Prochlorococcus marinus str. MIT 0917: one gene and its partner. The protein of the gene in region 1 interacts with the protein of each later gene in a pairwise test. Links are inferred from orthologs where the notes say so. Each region holds a gene or a part of one and is shown on either strand. Other genes may lie near its edges. The genes, in order: gyrB and gyrA.

What was found.
Region 2: the proteins of gyrB (region 1) and gyrA interact in binary tests that used the Escherichia coli proteins (3 or more experiments, as listed by UniProt). The link is inferred for Prochlorococcus marinus str. MIT 0917 from one-to-one orthologs.

The regions. Positions count from the first base shown.
Region 1 is NZ_CP114784.1:1,168,928-1,184,076, reverse strand. What follows is about bases 188-3,094. They hold gyrB (DNA topoisomerase (ATP-hydrolyzing) subunit B), read left to right. Parts: upstream 188-610; coding sequence 611-2,578; downstream 2,579-3,094. Other genes in these bases: O5637_RS06875 (fluoride efflux transporter FluC), read left to right, coding at 2,921-3,094; O5637_RS06880 (hypothetical protein), read left to right, coding at 2,578-2,916; miaA (tRNA (adenosine(37)-N6)-dimethylallyltransferase MiaA), read right to left, coding at 188-438. Outside these bases: more of miaA, read right to left, coding at 1-187; more of O5637_RS06875, read left to right, coding at 3,095-3,292; O5637_RS06870 (fluoride efflux transporter FluC), read left to right, coding at 3,296-3,637; O5637_RS06865 (glutathione peroxidase), read right to left, coding at 3,634-4,110; mgtE (magnesium transporter), read left to right, coding at 4,174-5,583; O5637_RS06855 (RpoD/SigA family RNA polymerase sigma factor), read left to right, coding at 5,684-6,691; O5637_RS06850 (alpha/beta fold hydrolase), read right to left, coding at 6,676-7,575; O5637_RS06845 (tetratricopeptide repeat protein), read left to right, coding at 8,283-10,166; 8-oxo-dGTP diphosphatase MutT, read left to right, coding at 10,258-10,683; O5637_RS06835 (carbohydrate kinase family protein), read left to right, coding at 10,730-11,746; tRNA (adenosine(37)-N6)-threonylcarbamoyltransferase complex ATPase subunit type 1 TsaE, read right to left, coding at 11,692-12,216; ahcY (adenosylhomocysteinase), read left to right, coding at 12,241-13,674; O5637_RS06820 (DedA family protein), read left to right, coding at 13,699-14,355; O5637_RS06815 (single-stranded DNA-binding protein), read right to left, coding at 14,365-14,754; O5637_RS06810 (rod shape-determining protein), read left to right, coding at 14,840-15,149. UniProt on the Escherichia coli protein: DNA gyrase negatively supercoils closed circular double-stranded DNA in an ATP-dependent manner to maintain chromosomes in an underwound state.
Region 2 is NZ_CP114784.1:618,028-633,485, forward strand. What follows is about bases 12,243-15,458. They hold gyrA (DNA gyrase subunit A), read right to left. Parts: upstream 15,062-15,458; coding sequence 12,443-15,061; downstream 12,243-12,442. Other genes in these bases: crtL (lycopene beta cyclase), read right to left, coding at 12,243-12,446; O5637_RS03930 (GuaB3 family IMP dehydrogenase-related protein), read left to right, coding at 15,314-15,458. In the rest of the region: O5637_RS03870 (cobyrinate a,c-diamide synthase), read left to right, coding at 1-842; O5637_RS03875 (ATP-dependent DNA helicase), read right to left, coding at 879-2,339; O5637_RS03880 (divergent PAP2 family protein), read right to left, coding at 2,336-2,851; geranylgeranyl diphosphate synthase CrtE, read right to left, coding at 2,848-3,747; bifunctional methylenetetrahydrofolate dehydrogenase/methenyltetrahydrofolate cyclohydrolase FolD, read right to left, coding at 3,790-4,701; O5637_RS03895 (HDIG domain-containing metalloprotein), read left to right, coding at 4,770-6,857; O5637_RS03900 (hypothetical protein), read right to left, coding at 6,892-7,269; O5637_RS03905 (hypothetical protein), read right to left, coding at 7,337-7,576; O5637_RS03910 (2-isopropylmalate synthase), read right to left, coding at 7,697-9,316; O5637_RS03915 (glycoside hydrolase family 57 protein), read left to right, coding at 9,640-11,205; more of crtL, read right to left, coding at 11,214-12,242. UniProt on the Escherichia coli protein: A type II topoisomerase that negatively supercoils closed circular double-stranded (ds) DNA in an ATP-dependent manner to maintain chromosomes in an underwound state.

The DNA of each region.
Region 1 (15,149 bases):
ATCGCAAAATTTTAATAGATTATGTCTTTCTTCTTTTTCGATTTTATAAAGCTGATCTCTTAAGAATTTTTGAGGTGGTACCGCTGGTGGAGTAAGCCCGCTGGTTAATGCTTGCAGATATAAGCCACTACCTCCTACAAGTATAGTTACCTTATTTTTTTTCAATTCTTTCTCTATTGATAATTTTGCTATTGATTGAAAATCATGGAGATTGATAGGGTTAGATGGCGCGCAAAGATCAATTAGAAAATGAGGTACTTGTTTTCGTTGCTCTGCAGTTGGCTTTGCCGTGCCAATGTTCATATCAATGTAAATTTGACGTGAATCGATATTATGAATATTAGAATTGATTTTTTTTGCAATATTAATTGCAAGTTCAGTTTTTCCGCTTGCGGTTGGCCCCATAATTGCTATTACAAGAGGTTTATTGGTTTGCATGATTGCCTTGCAGGGGTTTTATTAGAGGTAATTGCATAAAATTAATTTTTTTGATTAGGTTTTGAAATTTTTCCTAAGACTTTCTTTATTACCAATGTTAAATTGAAATTTCGGGAAAGGTTTCGGCTAATGCTCGTATCAAAGACAACATTGCCTGTTTGCTGTTATCCGAATGAGTAAAGATTCAAAAGTCCAAGCAGCTTACGGTGCTGAGCAGATCCAAGTACTAGAGGGCTTGGAGCCAGTAAGAAAGCGGCCTGGAATGTATATAGGATCAACCGGGTCTAAAGGGCTTCATCATCTTGTATATGAAGTTGTAGATAATGCTGTAGACGAGGCGCTCGCTGGGCATTGTGATCAAATTACAATTTTACTTTGTGAGGATGGATCAGCATCTATCTCGGATAATGGCCGTGGAATTCCAACTGACATACATCCTCGAACTGGCAAGAGTGCATTGGAAACAGTTTTAACTGTTTTGCATGCAGGTGGAAAATTTGGAAGCGGAGGTTATAAGGTTTCTGGAGGGTTGCATGGCGTTGGTATTTCGGTTGTAAATGCTTTAAGTGAATGGGTTGAAGTAACTGTACGTAGGCAGCAAAAAGTACATTTTCAGAGATTCGAAAGAGGCTCATCTATTGGTAGCTTAAAGTCTGAGAATCTTTCTAAATCAGATAAAAACCTTACTGGCACGACCGTTTGTTTTAAGCCCGATCATCAGATTTTTACGGATGGAATATCTTTTGAATATGGAATTTTATCTTCGAGACTTAGAGAACTAGCATATTTAAATGGTGGAGTACGAATCGTATTTCGTGACGAGAGAAAGAAGTTTTTAGATTCTGATCAACAACCTCATGAGGAAGTTTATTTTTATGAGGGCGGTATTAAAGAATATGTTGACTATATGACTAAGGAAAAAGATTCCTTACATCCAGAAATTATTTATGTTAATTCTGAAAAAGATGGAGTTCAGGTTGAAGCAGCAATGCAGTGGTGCATTGATGCCTATTCAGATAGCATTCTGGGATTTGCTAATAATATTCGAACAATTGATGGTGGAACTCATATTGAAGGACTAAAAACTGTATTAACTAGAACTTTAAATTCTTTTGCTAAAAAAAGAGGCAAAAGAAAAGATGGAGACTCGAACTTAGCAGGAGAAAATATTAGAGAGGGATTAACAGCTGTTTTATCAGTTAAAGTTCCAGATCCGGAATTTGAAGGTCAAACAAAAACTAAATTAGGAAATACTGAAGTACGCGGAATTGTCGATAGTTTGGTTGGTGAGTCTCTTAGTCAATATTTAGAATTCAATCCAGGTGTGATTGACTTGATCTTAGAGAAAGCAATTCAAGCTTTTAATGCTGCCGAGGCAGCCAGAAGAGCTAGGGAACTTGTTCGTAGAAAAAGTGTTTTAGAAAGCTCTACATTGCCGGGTAAATTGGCAGATTGCAGTTCTAGAGATCCATCGGAATCAGAAATATATATTGTTGAGGGCGATTCTGCTGGTGGTTCAGCTAAGCAAGGAAGAGATAGAAAATTTCAGGCAATTTTACCTTTGAGAGGAAAAATTTTAAATATTGAAAAAACTGATGATGCAAAAATATATAAAAATACTGAGATTCAATCTTTAATAACAGCGCTAGGTTTAGGTATCAAAGGAGAAGATTTTCAAGTTCAGAATTTAAGGTATCACAGAGTAGTAATCATGACTGATGCTGATGTTGATGGTGCACACATTAGAACTTTGCTTTTGACTTTTTTCTATAGGTATCAAAAAGCCCTTGTAGAGGGTGGATATATTTATATTGCTTGTCCTCCTCTATACAAGGTTGAAAGAGGAAAGAATCATACTTATTGCTATAACGAATCAGATTTGCAAAAAACTCTTTCAAGTTTTGGCGAAAAGGCTAATTATACAATTCAAAGATTTAAAGGATTAGGAGAAATGATGCCAAAACAATTATGGGAAACAACTATGGACCCTACAACAAGAATGATGAAAAGGGTTGAGATAGAAGATGCTCTTGAAGCTGATAGGATATTTACAATTTTAATGGGAGATAAAGTTGCACCAAGAAGAGAGTTCATTGAAACTCATAGTGTTGAAATGGATCTTGCTGCTTTAGATATTTGATGAATTTAATTGGTACTTTTATACTTTGGATTTGGCTTTTAGGTATTGCTTTGGTAGTCCCAACTACATTGCCTGCTGGAGGTGCTCAAAAATCAAATATTCAGCATAGAGAAAAAAATATTAGATCGCCCCTAATTGCATTGAAAGAATTCAATTTGCTTTCTTCAGCTTCTAACAATGCATCTATTTTAACTAGTGTTAAAGCAGGAACTCCTGTAAATATAATGAAGGTTTGGAATAGTAATGATAATGGAAAGTGGTTATTAGTAAATGTTATTAGTCAGGATTTTTATCAATTTTTTTATATAAAAGGATGGGTAAATATTAGCAAAACCTAATTAATTGCAGGATATCTTATTAGTCTCTTTAGGAGCAGTATTGGGAGCAAATTTAAGATTTATAATTTATAAAAAACTTAAAACATGTAAATCAATTAAGTATTTTAGGATTCTAATCATTAATACTTTTTCTTCTTTTTTCCTTGGTTTATTCATTTCTTTAATGCCTCAGATTAGCTCTTTGAATTATTCTTATACATTAGTACTTTTTATATTAATTGGATTCTTAGGTAGCTTAAGCACTTTTTCTACATTTGTTTATGAATTATTTGAGATGTTTCGACAATTATATTTTTTTAGAGCATTAAAATTATTGATGATTTCTTTGTCACTAGGAATAATTGCTTTAGCATTAGGACTATTTTTAGGTAATTAATAAATGAAATATTTATTTAGCAATAATTTTTTTTTGATTGCGATTGGAGCAGTCCCAGCTGCTATATTTCGATGGCAAATTGATCAAATTTGGATAGTAAATATTATTGGTTGTTTTTTATTAGGTTTTGTCAATGCAATGCCTATCTCTAGGAGATATAAATTGATTTTTGGATTTGGATTTTGTGGGTCTTTAACTACATTTAGTGGATGGTCTTTTCAACTATTTAAACTAATCAGTCACGGTTTTTACAAATTATTTTTTCTTAATTCAATCCTAACAGTAATAATTGGATTATTGGCTGTTTGTTTAGGACACTTTTTTGCTAAGAAAATAAAAGCCTAATCAAGCAATTGTTCAATTGCTTTTGTGATTTCAATACTGTTGGGCTCTATTGAGCTTTTAAATCTTGCGATTGCATCTCCCTTTCTATTGATTAGAAATTTTTCAAAATTCCATTCAACGTCTCCGGCTGGATCTAGTTTATTCAAAGAAGTAAAAGGTTCTGTTGTGTCGCCTTTAGCATGAACTTTTTGGAAAAGTTGGAAATTTACTCCATAAGTTATTGAACAGAATTTTTTTATTTCTTCCAATTCACCAGGTTCTTGGTTCCCAAAGTCATTACAAGGAAAAGCTAAAACATGGAAGCCTTGTGATTGATACTTATCTTGAAGATTTTGAAGCGCTTTGTATTGCTTAGTAAATCCACACTTGCTTGCGACGTTGACAACCAATAAGACATTTCCTTTGTAATGATCAAAAGTGATTTTCTTATTGTCAAAAGAGATGACCTCAACTTTACTGATATTTACGGACATGGATATGGAAGTAATAAAAATTGTGGGTTAGCCATAAAATAATAAAGGCTTGCTGCTCCAAATATGAACGAACAAAAAGGGGCATCTCGTGAGACTCAATCATTGGCAAATGGCAGTTTGGTCGCTGAGGCGGTTGCTCAGCAATTAGAGGCTATGCTTTCTGCTGGTAATTACGATGGGGTCAAATTACTGCTCAGTCCTGTCCAGCCTGTAGATATAGCTCAGGCTATTGGAACATTGCCGATGATTTTGCAAGCCTTGGCTTTCAGGCTTTTGAGTAAAAACGAAGCAATTGAGGTTTACGAATATTTAGACCCTTCCGTACAACAAAATCTTTTAGATCGCTTGAGGTCAAACGAAGTACTCGATTTAGTGGAGGAAATGTCACCCGATGATCGTGTTCGACTGTTTGATGAATTGCCTGCAAAAGTCGTCAGGCGTTTACTTTCAGAGCTAAGTCCTGAAGAAAGGCGTGTAACTGCTCAGCTGTTGGGGTATGAGTCTGAAACGGCTGGCAGACTCATGACTACGGAATTTATAGATCTTAAAGAATTTCTTAGTGTCTCTCAAGCTTTGAAACTAGTTAGACAAAGAGCTACTTTTTCTGAGACAATTTACAGCCTTTATGTGACTGATAAAGAGAGGCATTTAACCGGAATTTTATCTTTAAGGGATTTAGTAGTTGCTGATCCTGAATCACTTATTGGGGAGGTGATGACAAGAGAGGTTGTCAATGTCAGAACTGATACTGATCAAGAGGAGGTTGCAAGAGCAATTCAAAGATATGATTTTTTAGCTTTACCGGTTGTAGATCTTGAGAAAAGACTAGTTGGCATTGTAACTGTTGATGATGTGATTGATGTCATAGAACAGGAGGCAACTAGGGATATTTATGCGGCTGGAGCTGTTCAAGCTGGGGACGAAGATGATTACTTTCAAAGCAACTTATTCATAGTGGCCAGACGGCGCATTGTCTGGCTTGCCGTTTTGGTTGTAGCAAATGGACTAACAACTCAAGTTATTGCTATGAATGACGAGGTTTTAAAGCAAGTAGTTTTATTGACTGCTTTTATTCCTTTGTTGATTGGCGCGGGGGGCAATGTTGGAGCTCAAAGTTCAACTGTTGTTATTCGAGGTTTAAGTACTCAACGAATACAAAGACTTGGCCTTTTTAGGGCTATTGCAAAAGAAGCCTTGGCAGGGGCTTTGCTGGGAGTTTTGATGGCTTTATTTGTTGTACCTTTCGCTTGGTGGCAAGGTCAGGGACCTTTGGTCGCAACTGCTGTAGGAATAAGCCTGATTGCTATTACAACCCTTGCCGCTACTGCAGGGGCCTCATTACCTTTGCTTTTTGATCGGATGGGTTTAGACCCTGCCTTAATGTCTGCTCCATTTATCACTACCGCAACAGATGTTGCAGGGGTGTTGATTTATCTGAAAACAGCTTCTTGGCTTTTAGGCAGACTGGCGTAGAACCCGAATAAGTGTTTTTACTCAAAGTGTGGGAAGCCGAGCTGTTCTTAATTGATCTTTACAATTCTTAGTAGTAAGCTTAACAAAACTCAATAAACAAATGACAGCGGTAGCAGATCCTGTTCAGGCTAAAAACTCATCCTTTCCTACTGCTGCAAGATCTGTAACAGACATCGACTTAGTTCGTTCTTATCTAAGGGATATCGGAAGAGTTCCCTTGTTGTCACACGAGCAGGAAATAACCTTGGGAAGACAAGTTCAAGATCTTATGGTTCTTGAAAATCTTGAAACCGAACTCGAAAGTGATCTAGGGGAAAAACCAGATATAAATTTTTTCGCTGATAAGGCTGGAATTTCTCCTTTCCAGCTAAAAAAGAAATTGAAAAGTGGTAAAAGAGCAAAAGAGAGAATGGTTGCAGCCAATCTTCGTTTGGTTGTAAGTGTTGCGAAGAAATATACAAAAAGAAATATGGAATTACTCGATTTAATTCAAGAAGGAACTATCGGCTTAGTTCGGGGAGTTGAAAAATTTGATCCCACTCGTGGATATAAGTTTTCAACCTATGCATATTGGTGGATTCGCCAAGGTATTACAAGAGCAATTGCTGAAAAGAGTAGATCTATAAGACTTCCCATTCACATAACTGAAATGCTCAATAAACTGAAGAAAGGTCAAAGAGAATTAAGTCAAGAACTTTCTAGAACTCCAACGTTAAAGGAATTGTCTGAGTATGTTGATTTGCCTGAAAATGAAGTTAAAGATTTAATGAGTAGGGCTGGTCAGCCAGTTAGCTTGGAAACTAAAATTGGCGATGGTGAAGATACTATTTTACTTGACTTATTATCTAACGAAATTGATATGCCCTCTGAGCAAATTGAAAGTGATTGCATGAAAGGTGACTTAGAAACATTACTTGAACAATTACCTGAATTACAAAATCGTGTTTTAAGAATGAGATATGGAATGGATGGTGATGATCCTATGAGTCTTACTGGAATTGGAAGAGTTTTGGGTATCAGTAGAGATAGAGTAAGAAATTTAGAAAGAGATGGATTGAGAGGTCTTAGAAAATCAGGTGAATCGGTAGAAGCCTATATGGCTTCTTGAATAATTTTTTCAAGAATGGGATTTACCTTTTCAGGCATTTCATCATGAGGGCAATGTCCAGCATTTTGAATAACATTTAAACTTTGAATACACTGAAAAGTTTTAAACCATTTTTCAGCCTCTTCAACTGGTTCCCATGGATCTTTTTCTCCCCAAATTAGATGTACTGGATGTTCACAATATCTAAGTAAATCGGGAGCAAGATAATCATCAAATAAATTAATAAATCCCCTGAAAGCTTCTGGAGCTCCTTCGCCTTGAGTTGGCTTTAGAAGTATATTTATTAGTTCTTCATTAACATTATTTCCAGTTGGATAAGCAACTTTTAGGATTTTTTCAATGAAAGTTGGATTTGCTGCATTTTTGAAAAGATTAGCACTTAGGAATCTTTGCCTTACTAATGTTTTAATAATTGGTCTAAGAAAACGCATCAATAAAGATTGCTCTGCTAATCGTTTATCATCCATTGTTCTTTGTGCACAATCAATTAAGATTACACCCAAGCATTTTTCAGATAATCTTTTTGAGGTATTTAATGCAATAACTCCTCCAATAGAATTTCCTATCAAGAAAACAGGCTTTTTAACTATTTCGTTACAGAAATCAAAAATTTGCTGGCTCCAACTATCAAAGCAATAATTAAAATTGTTACTGCTTTTCTTCTCATATAATAACTGTGAATTTGGTTGACTACTTTCTCCAAAACCAACTAAATCTAGAGCATAGCAAGATGCTAATGAACTAATATTTTTTTGATTAAATCTCCAATGATCTTTACATGCGCCGAAACCATGAATTAAAACTATTCCTATTCCATCATTATTAGCATTTTTCTCTACTTGCCATGCAATTTGATAATTTTGCCAATTCCAAAATTGTTTCATCAGTCTCCAATGATTTATTCTATTGTATATTCATTAGCAAAGAATATGTGCTTATGAAATAATTATGCTATAAATAAAAAGAAGACAATGATTTTTTAAGTAAGTATTTTGTTTTAAATATATTTAGAGATTATTTAATTTTTTAGATCTCGTTTTAATTATGAATTTTGATGTATATAAATCCATGTAAATCATGTATTGATTTTATAACTCAATTAAAATTGTATTTTACAATATGGGTTATTATATTTCGGGCTCTAATAAAAATCTAAATCAAATAGTTTAGAATTTCGAAATATATAGATTCTCAATAATCTAGTATTAATATTAATTTAGTAAGTCAAGTTTAAGCTGAAAGAATCCTTCTATTCAGTGTATTAAAATATCATAGGTAAGGATTATAAATTGTGTAGATTAAGCTTTAAATATAGCTAGGAAGTTTTATTTAAAATTGGCCTAAAGATTATGATCTTCTTGTATAGATTATTAGGATGAAATTAGGCTGTTTACTTAATCTACGTATAATAGATATGGGTGTATAAGTAAATGCTAGATTTTATCTTATATAGCACCTCGCCATGGCAATGAAGATGTTTCTGAGAATTCTCTTGTAGTTATGAAGTTACTTACCTATTCAAAGATATATTTTAGATAATAGATATGATGGGAGTATAATTTATTTAAGATGATTTATTGATACAAAAAGAATGAATGGATCTTTCAAAGATGATCAAAAAGAAGAATCAAATCAAATAGATATTTACCCAGTTCCATTATCTTTATTTGATATTAATGTAAATAGTTATATCTTTACAGATAGATTGGCTAACCTAACAAAAGAAGAAATTATTACTAAGGCGGTAAATTATCATTTACAAGAAAATATCACACAAGCAGTCAAATATTATCGATATTTTCTTGATCAAGGCTTCTCAGATCCAACTGTATTTTGTAACTATGGTGTTATTTTTTATACGCTTGGTAAATTAAAAGAAGCAGAGGATTTATTAAGAAAAGCAATTCAAATCGAACCTAACTATGAGCAGGCATATTCAAATCTAGGATTAGTATATAAAGATCTTGGAGAACTCAAAAAAGCAGAACTTTTAATACGTAAAGCTATAGAATTAAATCCTGATTATGTCGATGCTTATATAAATCTTTCTGTAATTTTGAAAGAGCTTGATCAATTACAGGAAGCAGAGAAGGTAATCAAAAAGGCTGTATCTATAAGACCTGATAATCCTATATCATATTATAATCTTGGCAACATACTCTTTGAACTTGATCAATTAGAAGAAGCAGAATTAGCAATTCGTAAATCAATTGAATTGAAACCAAATTCAGCAGAGGCTCATTCTGAACTAGGAAGAATACTTATTGAATTTAATGAATTAGAAGAAGCCGAATTAGTCACTCGTAAAGCAATTAAATTGCAACCAAATTTAGCAGATGCTTATCATAATCTAGGAAAGATATTGTTGGGACTTGGCGAATTAAATGAAGCTGAAATTTATACTAGAAAAGCCATTGAACTGCAGCCAACTGTAGCATTAGGGCATAATAATCTTGCTAGTATATTAAGTGATTTAGGTAAGTTGGAAGAAGCAGAAGTTGCTATAAATCAAGCTATCACACTTAAACCTGATTATCCTGAAGCTATGATTAATCGTGGAGTTATATTTGGAAGACTTGGAAAGATAAAAGAATCAATTTTATCTTTTAAATCAACTATTGAATTGAGATCTGCAAACTCAGAACAAAGGTTGCGAGCTTATTTAGAAATAACTATTTGTAATTTAGTTCAAGGCAACTTTATAGAAACTTACCTTAATTTTAAGAAAACTGAGTATTTCATAAATAAAGGTTGCCTCAATTTGATTAAGGATCATAAGATCAAACAATATACTAATGCATTTTTTAATTTTATTAATAATTTATATCCAAAACTAAAACAAATAAATTATAATTTATCTCAGGCAATGATACCTCATATAGGCGAAAGTAATTGTTTGTCTTTCTCAAATCAAATCCTATCATTAGATGACAAGCAACTACAGGTTCAGCCTGTTTTGATAACTGGTGCAAAAGCATGGCATTTTGCCAGTAAGTATAATAATCAATGGAAATCATCTCTTGATCAGCAAATTATTAATTATATAGATAGTGAAAAAGTACTTATCTCTTTTGGCGAAATAGATTGTAGAAAGGATGAGGGAATTCTTGCATTTTCTAAAAAGAAAAATCAGGATATTTCAACCATTATTTTAAAAACAATTAACCTTTATTTGGATTATATGGAAAAAAAATTAGCTAAATTTTTTTCCAAGAGATATTATTTTGGAGTAGCCGCTCCAGTTGTTCTATCTGGGAAAATAGATGATTTAGATATAAAAAGAAAACAACTTATTAGTGAATATAATTCCATTTTGAAAGCCGAGTTAAAAGTTAGAGGTTCCTATTTTATAGATGTTTATTCATGTACAAGTAATCATCAAGGTTTTAATAATGGGATATATATGTGTGATGATAATCATTTATCACCGGCTGCACTTGATATCTTATTATCAAATTACTTAATTAAACCTTAATTAATTTCTATTTTTACTTTAAGTCTATGTTAGATAATTTGCTTGTGAAACTCATATAAAGTACTATCAAATGTGATTAGTAATCCAATGTATGAAAACAGTAATTCCTAGTGATGTAATAGGTGTTGGTCTTGTTTTAAATAGAAATAAAGAATTACTTATAGACAAGCGTCTTGAAACTTCAAGTATGGGAGGGTTGTGGGAGTTCCCTGGCGGGAAGCAAGAACCTAATGAGTCTATTGAAAATACTATTGAACGAGAATTAAGGGAAGAAATAGGTATAAGGGTAGAAGTGGGAAAAAAACTTATATCGTTTGAATATTCGTATAGCTCTAAGAAACTAAACTTTATAGTCCACTTTTGTGAATGGAAATCTGGACAGCCAAAACCCTTAGCTAGTCAGAAGTTACTTTGGGTATCTGCAAATAGACTTGACGACTATTCTTTCCCTCCTGCTAATACTAAAATAATTGCAGCTTTATACAAATATTTTGATTTGAAAAACAAATTAATTTAAAAAATTGATAATTTATCAATAGTAATTTTATCCAAAATTAAGAAAGATGAATCCAACGAAGGTGATCTCTTTTGGCGAAGCTTTAATAGATCGTCTTGGTCCACTTGGAGGAGATCCTGCTATTGATCAACCCGTAACAAATTGCTTTGGAGGCGCTCCAGCAAATGTTGCTTGTGCTTTAAGTCGTTTAGGAGTGGACGTTACGTTTATTGGGGCTCTGGGTAATGATTCTTTTGGCCACAATTTTAAGAATTTGATAATTGATCGCGAAATCAATACAGTTGGTTTGCAAGAAGATAAGTTACGCCCAACAAGGATTGTATTAGTTCGTCGAGATCATTCAGGAGAAAGAACTTTTGGAGGATTTGCAGGCGAAAAGGGTTTTGGCTTTGCTGATCAAGCTATATCTCTTGACCAAATTGTTAAAGACTGGCCCTTCATCTCTGATCAGGCTAAATGGTTAGTTATTGGAACTATTCCTATGGCTTCTAAAATTTCTGCTGAGGCGTTTTCATGGTGTATTCAAAAAGCTAATCATCAAGGAATTAAAATTGTGCTGGATTTGAACTGGCGGCCAACTTTCTGGCGGAGTGAATTATCTAAAGAAGAAGCTCCTTCTGCGCAAGAAGTAAATATGATTCAACCAATTTTAAATAAAGTATCTTTAATCAAACTTGCCAAGGAGGAAGCTCAGTGGTTTTTCAAGTCTGTTAACCCCCAAGAGATTTCATTAACCATGCCCCAAAAACCATCGGTAATAGTTACTGACGGAGCAAATCCTGTACATTGGTTTATAAATAAAAATTTAGGTAATACGAATTCAATTTCACCACCCAAAATTGTCGATACAACAGGCGCTGGAGATGCTTTCACAGCAGGATTAATTTACAAGCTTTTGTCTGCTGAATTGGATTGCTTAACTTATAAAATGGCTGAGGAAATTATCCGTTTTGCCATCGGCTGTGGAGCCTATGTATGTCAAGGTATTGGAGCAATTGACTCACAACCTTACTTGGAAGATATTGATAATTTATTGTCATTATCCAGTGGAGCAATAAGCTGAAAAAATCGGCCTTGATTTTCTAAGGTATATTCTAATTTGCCTCTCCATGCATCATGCACAGGAAGAGATAATCTTTCTGGCCATTCAACAACCATTAATGCGCCCATCGCTTTGGATTCCTCTTCTTCTATTAAAAAAAATTCGTTTGCCGCATTTGAGTCTTCAATTCTATATAAATCAATATGTACTAATGGAGGGCACCCCATTGGATAATGTTGGGACAAAGAAAAAGTTGGGGAGGTGATTGGCTCACTAATTCTTAGACTTTTTGCTATTCCTTTAACTAATGTGGTTTTTCCTGCCCCAAGAGGTCCATTTAGAAGGAGAATGCTTAGGTTTGGAATTTTTTTTGTTAATGTTGAACCTAGTGACATTGTTGATTCAGGTTTGTCTAGAGTCCAGCAGAAATTATTTGTTTGCTGAGCAAATTCATTAAAAACCTCGAATTGTTTTTCAGAATCTTTTTTCACAATCTCCCATAGAGAGTTTTATTTATGTTTGCAGCAACGAAGTCAAATCTCAACAGTTTTGAGAAAAATATTGATTACGTAGTTAACGATATAACCGAAGCAGAATTCGGGCGAAAAGAACTTTTGATAGCAGAAACAGAAATGCCTGGTTTAATGGCACTTCGAAGAAAATATGGGTCCCAAAAACCATTGAAAGGAGCTTGTATTGCTGGTAGTCTCCACATGACAATACAAACAGGAGTACTTATTGAGACTCTTGTTGAACTTGGTGCAAAAGTTAGATGGGCGTCTTGTAATATTTTTTCGACTCAAGATCATGCTGCTGCTGCTATCGCAAATTCAGGTGTACCAGTATTTGCCAAAAAGGGTGAAACATTAGATGAGTATTGGGAATATACGCATAAAATATTCGAATGGAGTGATGGTGAATCTGCAAATATGATTCTTGACGATGGGGGCGATGCGACTGGATTAATAATTTTGGGGAGCAAAGCGGAGGAAGATATCTCGGTTTTGGATAATCCCTCAAATGAAGAGGAAATTGCATTATTTGCTTCTATAAAGAAAAAACTATCTCAAGATCCAAATTTCTATTCAAAAGCTAAATCCTTTATAAAAGGAGTTACTGAGGAAACTACAACTGGTGTAGCTCGTCTTTACCAAATGGAAAAAAGCGGCGAACTTGTATTCCCAGCAATTAACGTAAATGATTCTGTAACTAAAAGTAAGTTTGACAATCTGTATGGTTGTCGAGAATCCTTGGTTGATGGCATTAAAAGAGCTACAGACGTGATGGTGGCTGGCAAGGTAGCCCTTGTTATGGGGTATGGAGATGTTGGGAAAGGTTCTGCTCAGTCACTCAGGGGATTGGGCGCGACAGTGATGATTTCTGAAATAGATCCTATATGTGCTCTTCAAGCCTCAATGGAGGGTTTTAGAGTTGTGAGATTAGATGAAGTGGTTGAAGATGTTGATATTTTTGTTACGGCCACTGGAAATTTTCAAGTTATTCGTCATGAGCATTTGATCAGGATGAAGAATGAATCAATAGTTTGTAATATTGGCCATTTTGATAATGAAATAGAGGTTGCCTCTTTGAAGTCCTATGAATGGGAAAATATTAAACCTCAAGTTGACCACATAACTTTACCAAGCGGTAACAAAATAATTCTTTTAGCTGAAGGAAGATTGGTGAATCTTGGATGTGCTACTGGACATCCAAGTTTTGTTATGAGTAATTCTTTTACCAATCAAGTATTAGCTCAAATTGAATTATTCAAATACGGAGTTAAATATTTGAATAAAGTTTATGTTTTGCCAAAACATTTAGATGAAATGGTTGCTCTACTTCATTTAGATAAGATAGGAGCAAAGCTAACTAAGTTAACTAAAGAACAAGCTGCATATATTAATGTTCCAATCGAAGGTCCTTATAAGACAGATCAATATCGTTATTAATTCTATTTAAACAATTCAAATTAAATGCACATAACTGAATTTATATCTTCTTTACCAGTATTAATAGGAAATGCAGTTGAGACTAATCAGTGGATAGGTTATGGGGCGATCTTAATAGCAATGTTTTTAGAAAATCTCATTCCCCCGATTCCTTCGGAGTTAATTATGCCTCTTGGTGGCTTTTATGTGTCGCAAGGTCAATTAGATTTTTTACCAGTTGTTTTGGCAGGTTTAATAGGAACTGTTATTGGGGCGCTGCCTTGGTATGGAATTGGCAGATTAGTGAATGAAGAAAGACTTGAGCATTGGCTTGGAAAGAATGGACGTTGGATTGGCATTAAGCCTCAAGAACTTGCTAGAAGTCGTCAATGGTTCAATAGGTATGGGGTTTCGTTAGTGTTTTGGGGAAGATTAGTACCTGGAATTCGTACTTTGATTTCCGTACCCGCAGGTGTTGAGTTGATGCCCATCAGTCCCTTTCTGATTTGGACAACCGCAGGAAGCCTTATCTGGACTTTATTTTTAACGATTACAGGGTTTTATTTGGGAGATAATTATGTAAACATTGAAAAATGGATTAGTCCTTTTTCAAGTATCTTTAAGACAATTATTATTTTAATTATATCTTGTGCTTTGATATCTTTAATTTATAAAACTCTAAGTAAACTAATTAACAATTAAGAATGATTTTTAAAATGGAATTTCGTCATTATTTGACTGCTGATTGTATGAATTATTATTGTTGAAATTACTATTATCTGAATCTCTCTTGGATCCTAATAATTCAAGACGATCAACTCTAACAACTGGCTTATTTCTATCCTCACCAGTATTACGATCTTTCCAACTATCTAATTTGAAGCTTCCAGTTATACCAATTAAAGAGCCTTTTTTTACATAATCAGCTGCGACTTGTGCTTGTTTGCCCCAAATTTCTAAATTGAACCAATCTGGTTCATCGTTTCGATTTCTTCTATTTACAGCCATTGTTAGATTGGCTACTACAGTTCCAGATTCAAAATATCTAACTTCAGGATCTCTTCCTGCTCTGCCTACAAGAGTGACTGAATTTATTGCCATCATTACCTCCTCTGTTTACTGGTTGCTAAATAATATATTTATCTTAGTTCAACTCTCTTTATGATGGCTCAAATGATTGAAATCCGTGTTTTTTAACCGTTTCAAATTCTCCCGAGATATTGGGATTGATTTAGGTACTGCAAATACCTTGATTTATGTCTCTGGTAAGGGAATTGTATTGCAAGAGCCTTCCGTTGTAGCAATGGATTTGGAAGAGGGAGTCCCCCTCGCTGTAGGTGATGATGCAAAGTTAATGTTAGGGCGAACACCAGGAAATATTCGAGCCGTTAGGCCGCTTAGGGATGGGGTTATAGCTGATTTTGATGCAGCGGAGCAAATGCTCAAGACATTTATTCAAAAATGTAATGAGGGTCGTGGAATTATTGCACCCCGAC
Region 2 (15,458 bases), 550 kb from region 1 along the record:
GTTCTCTTCCTTACTGCAAAGAGTTATATCTTCCTTCAAGAGATTTAGGTTTAGCTCCAGCTCATGAAATTTTAGACTTAGAAATTAAAGTTAAAAATTGGGCTTCAATAGCCAAAGATTATCTAGATATAGAAAGTTTTAGAAAGCTTTTATTACCTCCAGAACCTAACAACAAAACAATTAACTCTTTCTCAAAGAAAAAATCAGAATTTATTCACCCAATTGCTATTGCTGATGATGATGCTTTCCATTTTAGGTATCAAGAAACAAAAGAATTACTAGAAAAAAACGGTATGCCTACAATTACTTGGAAACCTCTTGAAAACGAACAGATCCCCAAAGAAGCTAGAGGATTAATAATACCTGGTGGTTTTCCTGAGCAACATGCAAACCAATTGAGTAATTCAAAAATAAGCCTCAAGTCAATAAAAATGTTTTCAAAAAAGTTTCCTATATATGCTGAATGTGGAGGAATGATGCTTTTGGGTGAAAGTATATTTGATCTTGAAGGTAAAGAACATTCAATGGCTGGTGTATTACCCTTTAAGGCTAAGAAAGGTAATCTAAAAATTGGTTATAGAGAAGTAACAAGTAAAAATAAAAGTCCTATTAGCAATCCCGGTAATAAACTAATAGGACATGAATTTCATCGCTGGGAAATAATTAATGAAAGATATAATTCAGAAATAAATCCACTATGGGATATTAGAGGATGGAATATAGACACTAAAAATGAAGGTTTTTGTAATCATTTAATTCATGCAAGTTGGATACATCTACATTGGGCAAGTTCACCTCTTATTCTAGAAAACTGGAAAAGAAGTGTCATGAATTATTCCTAAGGCAAATCTGATTTTTTAAAATAAAACTTTTCCAAATTAGTCGATTAATAATTTCTCTAAAAGAGATTGATTCGTCTTGCTTGTATTATCACCAACAATCCATACTCCTTTGCTCGCTCTGCTTACAGCAACGTATACAAGCCGTCTTCTAAATTCAAGGTCTTTAGGCCAAAAGACATCAGATGTTATGAACACTTCTCCAAAAGTACTTCCTTGACTTCTGTGGATTGTAAGGACAGAAGCAGGTCCTAAATATGCAAATGAATCTCTGATAAAAAAGAAAAGTTTCCAAATCTTAGCACTATTTTTTTTTCCTCTATCTCTTGCCAAATTGCTTAATTTATTTAAAGAAAGATCTAAATCAATACGAGATTTAGACCCTATTTGAGGCATTAACCTCAAAGAAAATTCTTTTTTATCACATCTCACTTTAGCTATCTGAGTTTCAATAACAGGTAAAGGATTTTCAAAATCTTGATGGATTCCTAAAGAGGCCAATTCAAAACTATTTGGAATCACATCTTCTACCATCATCTCTCTATTGGAACTAATCAAAATATCTGGTTCTTCTCCAAGCTCATCCTCATTTAAGGAAGCATTGACCATTACTGCTTTACGGCTTATTAAAACCTCTCCAGGTAAAACCTGGTATTGATCTGCCATCTCACCATGTATAGCTCTTCTTGCATGAGGAACTAAATTATCAACGATTCGATTCGTATAGCACAAAATTCTTGCTCCATCGTGATCATCATCTAAAGAAGATAACCTCAATGCCGATTTGGCTTTTTCAAGCCAACTTGTTCTTTCTAATATTCCAACTTTACCTTTCTTAGAATTTATAACTGGCAATATTGGAGGCTGTTTACAAGGGATTTGACCGTCTCTAATTATTGTTGCCAATTTCAGAACAGGTCCTTGATGACGAACAACTTCCCTAAGTTCAGTTTTCACAGCTCTTTTCATTAAAAAAACTGAGCTAGAGCTTTCTCCCACTGGTGGTAGTTGCGCAGGATCACCAACAAAAACCAAGCGAGTCGAGTTGTATCTTGCGCATTCAAGAGTTATCTCCAATAATTTAGAATCAATCATTGATACTTCATCAATTAAAACAAGTCCTAAATTCTCCAAAGAGCTTTCGGTTTGATCTGTTTTTTCGCATATTTCTACTTCCGCTTTTCTTTTTAATTTCAGTCGAAGCAAACGATGAATTGTAGAGGGATACAGTGTGGGTTGAATAGATTCATTTCTTAATCCCTGCCTTAATACACCTACAGCTTTATGAGTTGGAGCAACTACGGTCCAACTCAAATCTAACTCATCGACCTTTTTTAATAATTTCATCGATAAATATGTTTTTCCGCTACCTGCAAAGCCTTCAACTAAGAAGGGTTTAAAGGAATATGGGGCCTTTAGCCATTCACAGAATAATTCAAGAGATTTTTTTTGATCCTTAGTTAAAACGACACAATCTTCTTTTGACTTTAGTTCTTTCACAAAGAAACTAATCCAATCATTTGCAAAATATGCAAAGGGGAACCAATAAAGAAAATACCTGGTAAAGACACAATTGGGCCAAGTAGACTTCCTACCAACACCTCGGCTTTTGTGTGACCCAAAGATTCTTTTAAAGTGGTTTCTAAAGATAATTCATTGGAATTATCTTTAGAAATTTGATTGACTTTTGCTGCTGTTAAGCCTGCCGATCTTCTTATGCCAGAAGCGTCATACATCACAATAAAAGCAATTGTTGAAGCCAAAGCAAATAAGGGATCATTAAAACCAAGCTGAAGTCCAACTCCTGCAGCGGTTCCTGTTACCAAAGCCGAATGACTTGAAGGCATACCTCCTGTTTCTATAAGTACTGACGGTCTCCACCTTTGCCTAAAAATTAATTCAAATAATAATTTAGAAAATTGAGCAAGTCCACATGCTGCTAGCCCCCAGGCCAATACAGCATTATCAAGAAAATCAATAAATGGTAATGCGAAATCTGGATTAAGATTCATCTATCTCTACTTGTAATGTAATCAGCCAAGGCAAGAAGAGGTTTTGACTTTACCGGCCAAGGATCTAGAGCATTTTTTGCTTTAGCGACTAAAAGATCTGCTCTCCTTCTTGATTCATCAAGACCAAGTAATTTTGGATAAGTAGTCTTATCAGCAATTAAATCCTTTCCTGCTGTTTTGCCCAATACTTCACTACTTGCTGTTACATCAAGAATGTCATCAATTATTTGAAATGCCAATCCAATACCTCTGGCATAAACACTTAATGCTTCCAGAAGATTTTCATCAGCTCCTCCAATCAATGCTCCGCAAGTCACACATGCCTTAAGCAGGGCTCCTGTTTTATGGAGGTGAATGTACTCCAAGGTTTCTAAATCAACTTCTTTCCCTTCACAATCGAGATCAACCACTTGTCCTCCAACTAGTCCAGGAGCTCCTGCAACTAAAGAAAGCTCACCAACTATTTTCAATAGTCTCTCTGACGGTATACCCTCTGTTCGAATTGACACCATCTCAAAAGCTCGAGTCAAAAGAGCGTCTCCAGCAAGAATGGCCACAGCATCTCCGTAGACTTTGTGATTGGTTGGACGCCCTCGACGAAGATCGTCATTATCCATTGAAGGTAGATCGTCATGGATAAGAGACATTGTATGAATCATTTCAAGAGCAACTGCTGTAGGCAATGCTTTTTCAACTTCGCCTCCTGCAAGTTCGCAGGCAGCTAGACATAGTATTGGTCTTAATCTCTTCCCTCCAGCCAAAAGGGAATAGCGCATAGATTCTCTTAATTTTTCTGGCTTTTCAGGGCCCAGAGACGCATCAAGCGCATCTTCAACGCGAGTTCTAGCTTTCTCTAGATACTCAGCGAAGTCAAAAGAAGCGATTGCTTCCTGCATGCAAAAAATCGATTCTTACCAATTCTCTCAGGACATTGTGATTCATGGAAGTAAATGACTAATAGTTAAAGGTAATCCACAATGTTTCTGCCACCTATCAACCGTATTTGCTAGAAGCATTGTTACTGTCATAGGCCCTACACCACCAGGTACAGGAGAATAAGCAGCTACTTTATCTTCAATTTCAAATATCTTTACATCTCCACAAAGTTTAGTCTTTTTGAGCTCTTGAATATTTTCTTGATCAGGCGGAAGTCTGTGAATTCCTACATCAATAACTACGCAATTCTCGCTGACATGATTTTCCCCAATCAAATATGGCTTGCCAGCAGCTACTACGAGTAAATCAGCATCCTTAGTCAAAGAAGGTAAATCTTTAGTTCTAGAATGAGCAACCGTGACAGTAGCATTTGCAGCTTCAAGCATTAAAGCCATTGGCTTGCCAACAAGAATGCTACGTCCAATAACTACTGCTCTTTTACCTTCAATTTTGATTTGATTTCGCTCAAGCAGAGACATAACACCAGCAGGAGTACATGATCGTGGGCCTTTCTCTCCCTTCATCAATCTTCCAAGGTTCAAAGGATGTAGACCATCAGCATCCTTATCAGGATCAATACTCCTCAGCAAGGAAGCCTCATCAAGGTGCGCAGGTAATGGAAGTTGCAATAAAATTCCATCAACATTCTCTTCTTCATTCAAACTTTTAATGATTTCTTTAAGTTCCTTCAATGAAATATCTTCTTTTAAATGCCTTGCAAAACTTCTGACACCTATTCGATCGCATGCTTTTTCCTTGTAATTGACATAAACTCCACTCGCAGGATCATTACCAACCCTAAGTACAGCAAGACCAGGAGGACGTTTCACAACTTCCAAACCAGATTCGATAGCCTGTTGAAGGATGAGTTCAATCTCCAGAGCAAGTTTTTTCCCATCTAAAATTTTTGGCATAAGTAAAATGAATGCAATTTCAATTAATCAACGCATAAAACCTAGCGTCAGGGTAGGTGAGAAAGTCTTTGGCTAAATTACCCAGTCCAAAAAAAATTTGGAGAATATGGTTAGGGAGTCAATCTCCCAGGCGGCCAATACTCCGCTGGTCAACCACTGACAAATTAGGTCTACTAATGGTATGCCTATTAGTAGCAATATTTTCAAGCTATAAGTTACTTGCTGTTCCCGATCTCAAACCAGGTGATATTTCTCAAGTAAATGTAATAGCACCTAGAGATGCAAAAGTAATAGACACTAAGGATTTAAAAGAAAAGAAACAAGGCTTAAAAGAAAGTTTTGTTCAAGTAGTAGACAAGAATCAATCAAACAATTTAGAAAATACTGTTTTTAAGAAAATAAATCTACTTAGCAACTTAAAGGATAATAATTTTGAGGAGGATTTAAAAGAAATTAATTTAACAAATTCAGAGAAAATTTGGCTAGTTAATATTTCTGATAATGAATGGGAGGAATGGAAAGAAGAGATAAAAAATGTTTCAAGAAAAATGCTTTCTCAAGGAATTATTAATACACTTGCACTTGATCAACTTAATGAAGCTTCTTCAATTCAATTAATAGATCTAGGTGAAAAAGATTCTCCAAATAGATCGTTAGGTGCAAAAATATTATCAAACAGTTTTTATCAAAAAAGTAATTTAAAAGTTGATAAATTCAAAACTAATCTATTACTTGAAAATTTGATTAATAAAGATTCTATAAAGACAATAAATGTTAAAGAAGGCAGTATAATAACAAAAAAAGGAGAGCCAATAAGTTCACAAGAGTTTGATATTCTAGAACATTTTAATAAAGTAAGCCGAAGTCCTAGGCCTTTAAAATGGTTAATGACTTTCTCCGAAGCCATGGGTAGTTGCGGATTACTTCTTATGATTATGAGAAGAGAAAAGCCCAGGCTTAAGGCTAGACATGGATTACTTTCCTTAACTTTATTATTTGTAGTTCAATTGACAAAAGATTGGCTTGGTCCGCTAGCAAGTCCTATGCAATTAATATTACCTCCCACACTACTTCTATCGCAAGGAATAGGTACAACAACATCATTAGCTTGGATGGCCACTGCTAGTCTAATGTGGCCATCATCTATTAATGAATTAAGTGAAGCTAGGCTAATAATTGCTTGTGTCGCTGGATCTTTTGTTGCATTTTTAGGTAGAAGGATGAGAAGCCGTGCACAAGTTCTTCAAATAGCTGTATTTATACCTTTTGGTGCATTATTAGGACAATGGTTTATTTTTAATCAACTAATTAAAGAGAAAAATATAGAATTAAATAATCTAACATTTAATCCTAATTCTATTTTCAATGAGACACTTATAATAAGTGCAATACTAATGGTAACTATATTAATTATTCCAATATTAGAAAATACATTTGGATTACTTACCAGAGCAAGATTAATGGAACTTGCTGATCAAGAACGTCCTTTACTTCGCCGTTTATCTAGAGAAGCACCAGGGACATTTGAGCATACTTTAACAATTTCAAGCCTCGCAGAGGAAGGAGCAAGAGTTATTGGAGCTGATGTTGACCTAATAAGAACCGGAGCTCTCTATCATGATATAGGGAAATTACATGCTCCCAATTGGTTTATTGAAAATCAGAAAGATGGAGTAAACCCACATGAAGAAATAAAAAACCCATATAAAAGTGCCGATATTCTTCAAGCACATGTAGATGAAGGACTGAAGCTTGCGAGGAGATATCGACTTCCATCTCCTATCGCTGATTTCATCCCAGAACATCAAGGAACATTAAAAATGGGATATTTTCTCCATAAAGCTCGAGAAAGTGATCCCTCTGCTTCTGAAAAACGTTTCAGATATAAAGGACCTATACCCCATTCAAAAGAGACTGGGATACTTATGCTTGCAGATGGTTGTGAAGCAGCTTTAAGGGCTCTTGACGCATCTTCCTCAGATAACGAAGCATGCAAAACTGTTAGAAAAATAATTCAATCTCGTCAGATAGACGGTCAATTAAAAGAAAGTAGTTTAACTAGAGCGGAAATAGAAATAATACTTAGGGCTTTTGTTTCTGTATGGAGGAGGATGCGACATAGAAGATTAAAATATCCAACCTATAATTCAAGGTAAAAGTTAAATGAAATTTGGGAAGATTCAAAATTATTTAAAGCCTTATTCGTCTATGACCTCTTCTACACCAATACAGTAAAGCTAATAAATTAAGCAAAGCTATCAGCAATGATAAACCACTTATCCCAAAAAGATCATTTACTTTAATTAATCTGATTATTCCATAAGGCAAAGTTCCAGAAAGAGACATAGATAAAGCAACTATTGATAAAATAACACCCCATACTCTCTGAGCAAATAGCCCTGCTGAAGCAACAATTCCAGTTACTGCCGCTGGCCATGCAAGACTTATTGCGAGAGTAATATTTGCAGTTTGAAGGGGCGGTCCTGATCCAACAACATAAGCAATAAAAGGAATCGCAAGTGTATTTGAGATCAAACCAAACCATGTAAGGGTCCAATAGCCGCGCATCCCTGAACCCATTTTTAAAAAATTATTCTCTTAAATAGAATCATATAAATGATATTAATAAATTATTTTATGCAAGAGAAGGTTGCAAACAATTAGATGGATAACAAACAGTTCTCCAAGTTCCATTCCCTGCAAGCACTTGTACACCAATACCTCTATTTTTAATAGCGCAACTCAACCCTTGACCATCGCACCATGTTTTTGCTGCTTTCAGAGCTGCATCAATATTTTCATATGGAGCATCTAGAACATGGTGGGGAGATCCATCAAGTCCTGTAAGTCGATAGAGATTTTTTTTTAAAGCCATTTATGTGCGCTTATCGAATCGTCACAACATATATTAATCTTTCATTAAGTGATTTAGTACGATTTTTCAAAAAAAATTTACGGAACGCTTTTAAAGAAATATTAAAGAAAAAAAATATCATCAAACCCCTTTCTTATCTACCTGAGCCAAATCATGTTGTGGATGAATCGATTTCCTTCCTTGAGCATCTACTAATCTATTAAGCGCATTTATATATGCTTGCGCCGCTGCAACAACAACATCGGTATCAGCAGAATGACCAGAGAAAAGGTTTCCATCTCTTCTTATTCGAATAGTAACTTCTCCTAAAGCATCTATTCCCTCTGTAACTGACTTTACAGAGAATTCAACCAATTCATTTGGTTCTTCAGTTAAAGAATCCAAAGCTCGAACAACTGCATCAACAGGACCGGTCCCAAGAGAGACTGCTGTTTTTTCCTCTCCCTCTTCCCCAACAACAGTTACTGTTGCAGTAGGCATCAGAGATGTTCCACAACTTACTTGTACCAATTTCAATTGGAACAAAGCTTCTGGCAGTTGGACTTGCTCACTAACAATTGCCTCTAGATCTCGATCTGTTATCTCTTTTTTCCTATCGGCTAAGTCTTTAAATCTAGCGAAAGCATCATTAAGATCTTCTCTATTCAAATCATATCCTAGGTCCTCTAACCTAGCTCTAACAGCACTCCTACCACTAAGTTTTCCTAAAGTAATTTTATTGTCTGACAACCCAACTGTTTTTGCATCGATAATTTCATACGTAAGCCTATTCTTCAATACTCCATCTTGATGTATTCCAGATTCATGGGCAAAAGCGTTTGCTCCAACAATTGCTTTGTTAGGCTGTACAACCATCCCAGTCAAATTGGAAACCAAACGAGAGGACTTGGTTATCTCCTCTGTTCTAACTGCTGTTAGAGGAGTAGGAGATTCAGGAGCCCTGCCGAAAAACGGATTAAAATATGATCTTCTTACATGAAGAGCCATAATCAATTCTTCTAAAGCAGCATTACCTGCTCTCTCTCCTATTCCGTTAATAGTGCATTCAAGTTGTCTAGCTCCATTCTTGACAGCCTCAAGGAAGTTTGCGACAGCAAGTCCTAAATCATTGTGACCATGAACGGAGAGAACTGCTTCATTGATATTTGGAACATTTTTATTAATATTTAATATTAAATCTCCAAATTCAGATGGAGTTGTATAACCAACTGTATCTGGAATATTTATAGTATTAGCACCTGAAGATATGGCTAATTCGATTACTTCATACAGAAAATCTAAATCACTTCTTGCAGCATCTTCACAAGAAAATTCAACATCATCAACAAAACTTTTAGCATATCCAACCATATCTGGAACGATATCAAGAACTTCTTTTCTAGATTTCCTTAATTTATGTTCAAGATGAATATCACTGGTTGCAATGAAAGTATGAATCCTTTTTCTTGGAGCTGGAGCAATAGCATCAGCACAAGCTTTTATATCAGGTTTTGAGGCTCTTGATAGTCCGCAAATTATAGGTCCTTCCTCTCCTCCTACATTCTCAGCTATTTTCTGAACTGCAGCGAAATCACCAGGGCTAGCGAAAGGGAATCCTGCCTCAATAACATCAACGCCTAATCTTGCTAATTGTTGTGCTATGGCTAACTTTTCCTCTAAATTAAGACTCGCCCCAGGGGATTGCTCTCCATCCCTTAAAGTGGTATCGAAAATTAAAACTCGGCCCGGATCTTTGGCCATAACATGGATTATATAAAAATAAATAGACCTTTAAGATCTAAATGAATCTATTTAATTGTAGTATGTTTCTAATAAATTACTAGAAAAAATATTAAGTTTCTAGTAATTTAATTTATCTTTTTATATATTTCTTTCTCTAAAATAGTAAAAATTTAAGGTTTAATATCAAATTCAAATAAAAAAGCTCTAATTAATAAGTAAAAATTAATTATTTTTTAGTATCTATTTTGACTAGATTTATATTAGAACTTAAAGTTTATCTTTTCTAGAGCAGCTAAAGAGTATAAGTGTCGAAGGTCTATTCAAAAAATCTGGGAGTTTTAATGACTAAAGGCAATCTCGCCATAGTCCTGCATGCCCATCTGCCTTACGTGAGATCAGAAGAACCCGGCTCCTTAGAGGAGGATTGGTTCTTTCAAGCTCTAGTGGAATGTTATTTGCCACTTTTAGAAACACTTGAGGAGGCCTCTACTGCAAAAGATCAAACACCTAAAATCACAATAGGTTTATCTCCTACTTTGCTTTCGCTTTTGGAGGATCAAGTATTAAAAAATCGCTTTGAAGAATGGGTATCAATAAGATTAGAACTTCTAAATAAATTAGAGACAAACTGCACAGCAGCAGCCCTAGATCTTAAAGGTCACTTAAAACGTCAATTAAAAAGCTGGAAGAGCTGCAAAGGTGATCTAATAGGAAGATTTAAAAAGCTACAAACATTAGAAATAATTGATATTCTTACATGTGCAGCTACTCATGGATATCTGCCTCTTTTGAGAGAAAACCCTGAGGCAGTAAGAGCTCAATTGAAAACTGCAGTAAGAGAGCACCAGCGCCTTTTTACAAACGCCCCATTGGGTATTTGGTTGCCTGAATGTGCCTATTACGAGGGCTTAGATGATTTAATGTCTGAATCAGGACTTAGGTATGCCGTCCTAGATGGACATGGCTTATTAAATGCAGATCCAAGACCAAGATATGGTTTATATGCTCCTATATGCACAAGAAGAGGAGTAGCTTTTTTTGGTAGAGATAGTGAATCAACTCTTCCAGTTTGGTCAGCAAGGGATGGATATCCAGGGAATCCAAACTACAGAGAATTTCATAGAGACCTAGGCTGGGATTTATCAATAGAAAACCTAAAAAAGATAGGGATTAAGGAAAAAAGGCCATTAGGAATAAAATTATTTAAGATTTCATCTCAAAATACATCTTTAGAAGACAAACAAGAATATGACCCACAAGCAGCAAAAGAAAGTGTTGAAAAAGATGCAGAGAGTTATTTAAAGGACAGAAAAAAACAACTTATAAAACTTGAAAAATCAATGAAAATAGAACCATTGTTAATAGCACCTTTTGATGCAGAACTTTTTGGTCATTGGTGGTTTGAAGGTCCTAAATTTCTATCACATTTATTTATCAAAGCTAAAAGGGAAGGTGTTAAATTAATCACTTTAAAAGATGCTCTTCAATTAACGCCCCAAATCCAATTATGCAATCCTTCTCCATCTAGTTGGGGACAAGGTGGTTTTCATAATTATTGGTTAGACAAATCAAATGCTTGGATTGTTCATGAATGGAGTAAAGCCGGAAGAGAAATGGTCAGTATTTGTTCAGGAGGTTTAATAGAAGAATCAAATATAAAGATAATCAAACAAGCTGGAAGAGAACTTTTACTGTCTCAATCTTCAGATTGGAGTTTCATTTTAAAAGCCGAAACGACTACGGAGCTTGCAAGAGAAAGAATAAACTTGCATCTAAAAAGATTTTGGATATTGATAAATGCAATTAAAGACAATAAAAATATAACTGAAAAAATTATAGATGAAATTGAAAAAGAGGATTGTATATTTCCTCTGATCTCTCCCATAGATTGGAAAAAGAAAATCTAATTTTTTTCTTACTTTTTTATTAAAAAACCAATCATTCCGAATCTAACTTTCAATGGAGCAATAGAAAATAACTTGAGCATAACAATAAAAAGCCTCGGCAAAGGAAGAGTGTTAGTTAAATATCCATACCAATCTTTTTTGGGTAATTTAAAAAAAGTATCAAAAAAAGATCTTAACAGGGATTCCTCAAACGTCATTAGTCTTTGAAGACCAAACTGATAAAGACGATGTCTTTGAATCAATTCAGTTGGCCAAAGGGTTTTCCATCCTATTCTTGCTATTTTAGAAGTAGGCATGAGGGGATCTTTTTTCATTATTTTTGCTATCTCCTTTGCTAATGAGGGGGCTCTCCTTAAAAGGCTGCCAACCATGTATCCAGATGCAGGGTGAACCATGCTTGCAGACCCTCCAAAGGCCAAAAGAGGTTGATCTCTATAAGGCAATGGCAAATTCATTGGGAAAAGGCAATGTTCTTCGTGCATAACTTCCTCAATTTGAATACCTTTGTTAGTTAGTCGTGAATTTAATCTTGCTTTTAATGATTCAAATGAAACTGGCGGTGCACATGCCAAAGATGTTTCTTCTACAAAATAACTACCGTCTCCCAGGTCCATAGCGTAAAGAAAAGAAGGTGGCTCTTCCAGTTCATTGGCATTTAAATGGTCTGGTCTAAAATCCATTAAAACGAAGCGATCCTTATCCACAGGAGCAGAACTAAATTTCCCAACCACCCCATAGGCTGCCTGCTTAGCTATTTGATCATGCTTAGGCCTTTTAACAAAAGAGGTTTTGTGACCGCTTGCATCAATAACGAGCCTAGCGAAATATTTTTTCCCGGAGGTGCAAATAACAACCGTTTCTCTCTCACTAAAATCAATATTTTTGACAGTTTCTACCTGCCAAGCGAGTCCATTACATCTCTCAAGAAGAGCCTCCTGAAAATTAATTGAATTAAAGAGACCGTAATCAAGATAATGATTTGTACAACTGTTACCCTTATTACTTAATCCATCTCCAAAGAAACTAACAGTATCTTTCCATCTATATTTTAATAATTCATCCATATTTAAAGACTCAAGTTCAGATGCCCAGATTCCATAAGTGTTTGGCCAAGGCTCTAAAGGAGATTTAGAAGCTATTGCCTGAACATTAAGTCCTTGTTCAACCAACTCAGCAGTGATGCAAAGAGCAGCTGGTCCTGCTCCCATAACTAATACATCAGCAAAGTTATTCAATTTCAATTTTTTGAAGTTGGATCAGTATTTATTGATTCCATACTTGTGGACAATTCTTTTTCTTCATCTTCATTAATTTGTTCTGGAGGAACTAAAACGACCTCAGACAACTTATCCCCATTATCAAGTTTCTGAATTCTTACCCCCGTTGCAGCTCTAGACTGTTGAGAGATCTTATCCGCACTAGTTCTGACAATTACTCCCCTTTCACTAACTAATAATAATTCTTCTCCTTTGCCTAGAACTCTTAAACCTACAAGTTCATCTCCGTCTTTTCTGAATTTTATTGCTCTTAAGCCCATTCCTGCTCTTTTTTGCAAGCGAAATTGTGTCACAGGAACTCTTTTACCTAGACCGCTTCCAGAGGCAACAAGTACCCAAGGCCCTTCAGATTCTGATGATTCATCCTGTAGTTCTTCGTCTTCACTTTTATCAACATGATCAGCCAACTCAGTAGATAAAACATCCATACTTACAAGAGAATCACCAGACTTAAGATTCATTGACTTCACCCCTCTTGCTGATCTACCTAAAGGGCGTAATTCAGAATCATTTAATCTAAAATGAATTGTCATTCCATTCTTGGAACCAATCAAAACACTATCTCCAGACTCAGCCAATCGAACCCAAGTTAAAGCATCACCATCCTCTAAACCTATTGCAATTAATCCATTTGCTCTAATCTTACTGAAAGCTGAAAGAGGTGTTCTTTTAATATATCCCCCCCTAGTAAGCATCAATAAATAGTTTTCATCATCAAAAGTACTAACAGAAAGCAATGAAGTTATAGCTTCTTCCCGCGGAATTGGAAGCAATTGAACAATAGGAGTACCTTTCGCAGTTCTACTGCATTGAGGAACTCTGTAAGCAGGAAGAGCATACGCAACGCCTCTATCACTAAAAAGCAGGAGACTGTCATGGTCATTACAACTAATAAATTTTTTCACTTCTTCCTCTCCTTGGCTTCTCGTTCCTGCTTTACCTCTAGTTCCTCGACTTGTTGCTTCAAATTCACTAACAGGCATCCTCTTTAGGTATCCTGTCTCTGTCAACAAAACGACTGATCTTTCATTAGCAATTAAATCAATATCTTCAAGGCCTCCTCCAAGATCAAGAATTTCTGTTCTTCTTGGAGTATTATATTTTTCTTTTATTTCATTTAGTTCTATTTTTGTTATTTCAAATACCCTTTCTTTCGTATTTAAAATATCTTTTAAATCTATTATTTTTCTAACTAAATCCTCATGTTCAAGTCTTATCTTATCAGCCTCTAAAGCAGTCAGTCTTCTTAACTGCATCTGCAAAATAGCGTCAGATTGAATATCTGTTAAGCCATGAAGTTCTTGTAATTTACGTTTAGCAGTAGCGGAGTCAGATGCGGACCTGATAAGGCTAATTATGTCATCTAGCTGATCTAAAGCTAATAATAATCCTAATAATATATGGTCTCTACTCTCTGCCTTCTTTAAGAGATATTTAGTTCTTTTTTCAATGGTTTCTACTCTAAAATCTAAAAATACTTGCAACATTTTTTTAAGTGACAATATAACAGGCTCACCATTAACTAATGCAAGCATATTTGCACTAAAATTAGTCTGTAAAGGAGTAAGTTTAAATAAATTATTTAAAACAACTTGAGGATATGAATCTCTTCTTAATTCAACTACTATTCTCATACCATCTCTATCACTTTCATCTCTTATATCTGCAATACCTTCAAGTTTTTTATCGTTAACCATATCGGCGATTCGTTCTATTAATCCTGCTTTATTTGTTTGATAAGGAAGTTCAGTGATTATTACAGCATCTCTATCTGGTCTTCCTGGATTTTCAATGGTTTCTATTTCAGCAACTCCACGCATTGTTATTGAGCCTCTTCCAGAAAGGTATGTTTCTTTAATTCCACTTCTGCCAAGTATCTGGCCCCCAGTAGGAAAATCTGGGCCTTTAATTAAATTCATCAATTCTATTTCATCTAACTCAGGATTAGAAATTAACGCCATCAATCCATCAATCAGTTCGACCAAATTATGGGGAGGTATGTTGGTTGCCATACCTACAGCTATGCCAGACGAACCATTTAGTAGCAATTGAGGAATTCTTGCCGGCAAGACTGTTGGCTCTTGTACTGATCCATCAAAATTATCGGCAAAATCAACTGTTTCAGATTCAATATCTTCAAGCAAGCTATCAGTGGTTAAAGATTGCAATCTGGATTCTGTATATCTCATCGCAGCAGGAGGATCATTATCAACAGATCCAAAATTCCCATGCCCATCAATTAGAGGCATCTGCATAGAGAAATCTTGCGCCATTCTGACCAAAGCGTCATAAACGGCAGTATCACCATGAGGATGGAATTTGCCTAAAACCTCTCCAACTACACGTGCACATTTTCTGTATGGCCTATCACTAGTTAGACCAAGTTCATACATCGCATAAAGAATCCTACGATGAACGGGCTTAAGTCCATCTCTCGAATCAGGTAAAGCTCTTCCAACAATCACACTCATCGCGTATTCCAAATAGGAACGCGACATTTCATTTCTTAAGTCAGTCTGAATGATCCGATCGTCGGATTCCCCGGGACCAGTACTATTAGGTCCCAATGGATCAGCCATATATAAGGGTTTTACCAATTATAAGAACATCTCAGCATTAATAAACCTTTTAGAGTGAATAACCATATATCTGAAAGTAAATCACCTCTGACAAAATCAACAATTACAAAAACATAGTAAAAATTCTCTCTAAATAATCACAAATCATCGAATTAATAAGAAAAACAAGCAAAATCTTGATTATCTATTCCCAACATTTGCTCAATTTGGCACTTCAGTTGGTAGTTTGACGAGAACTTACAAAATTTAGGTGTGAATATTCAACTAGGACGCACCAAAACTGTTAGAAGAGCTTACGGGATTGATGAAATTGCATTAGTTCCCGGAGGAAGAACAGTTGACCCTGAAATCACAAAAACCAATTGGGAAATCGGAGGAATTGAAAGAGATATTCCCA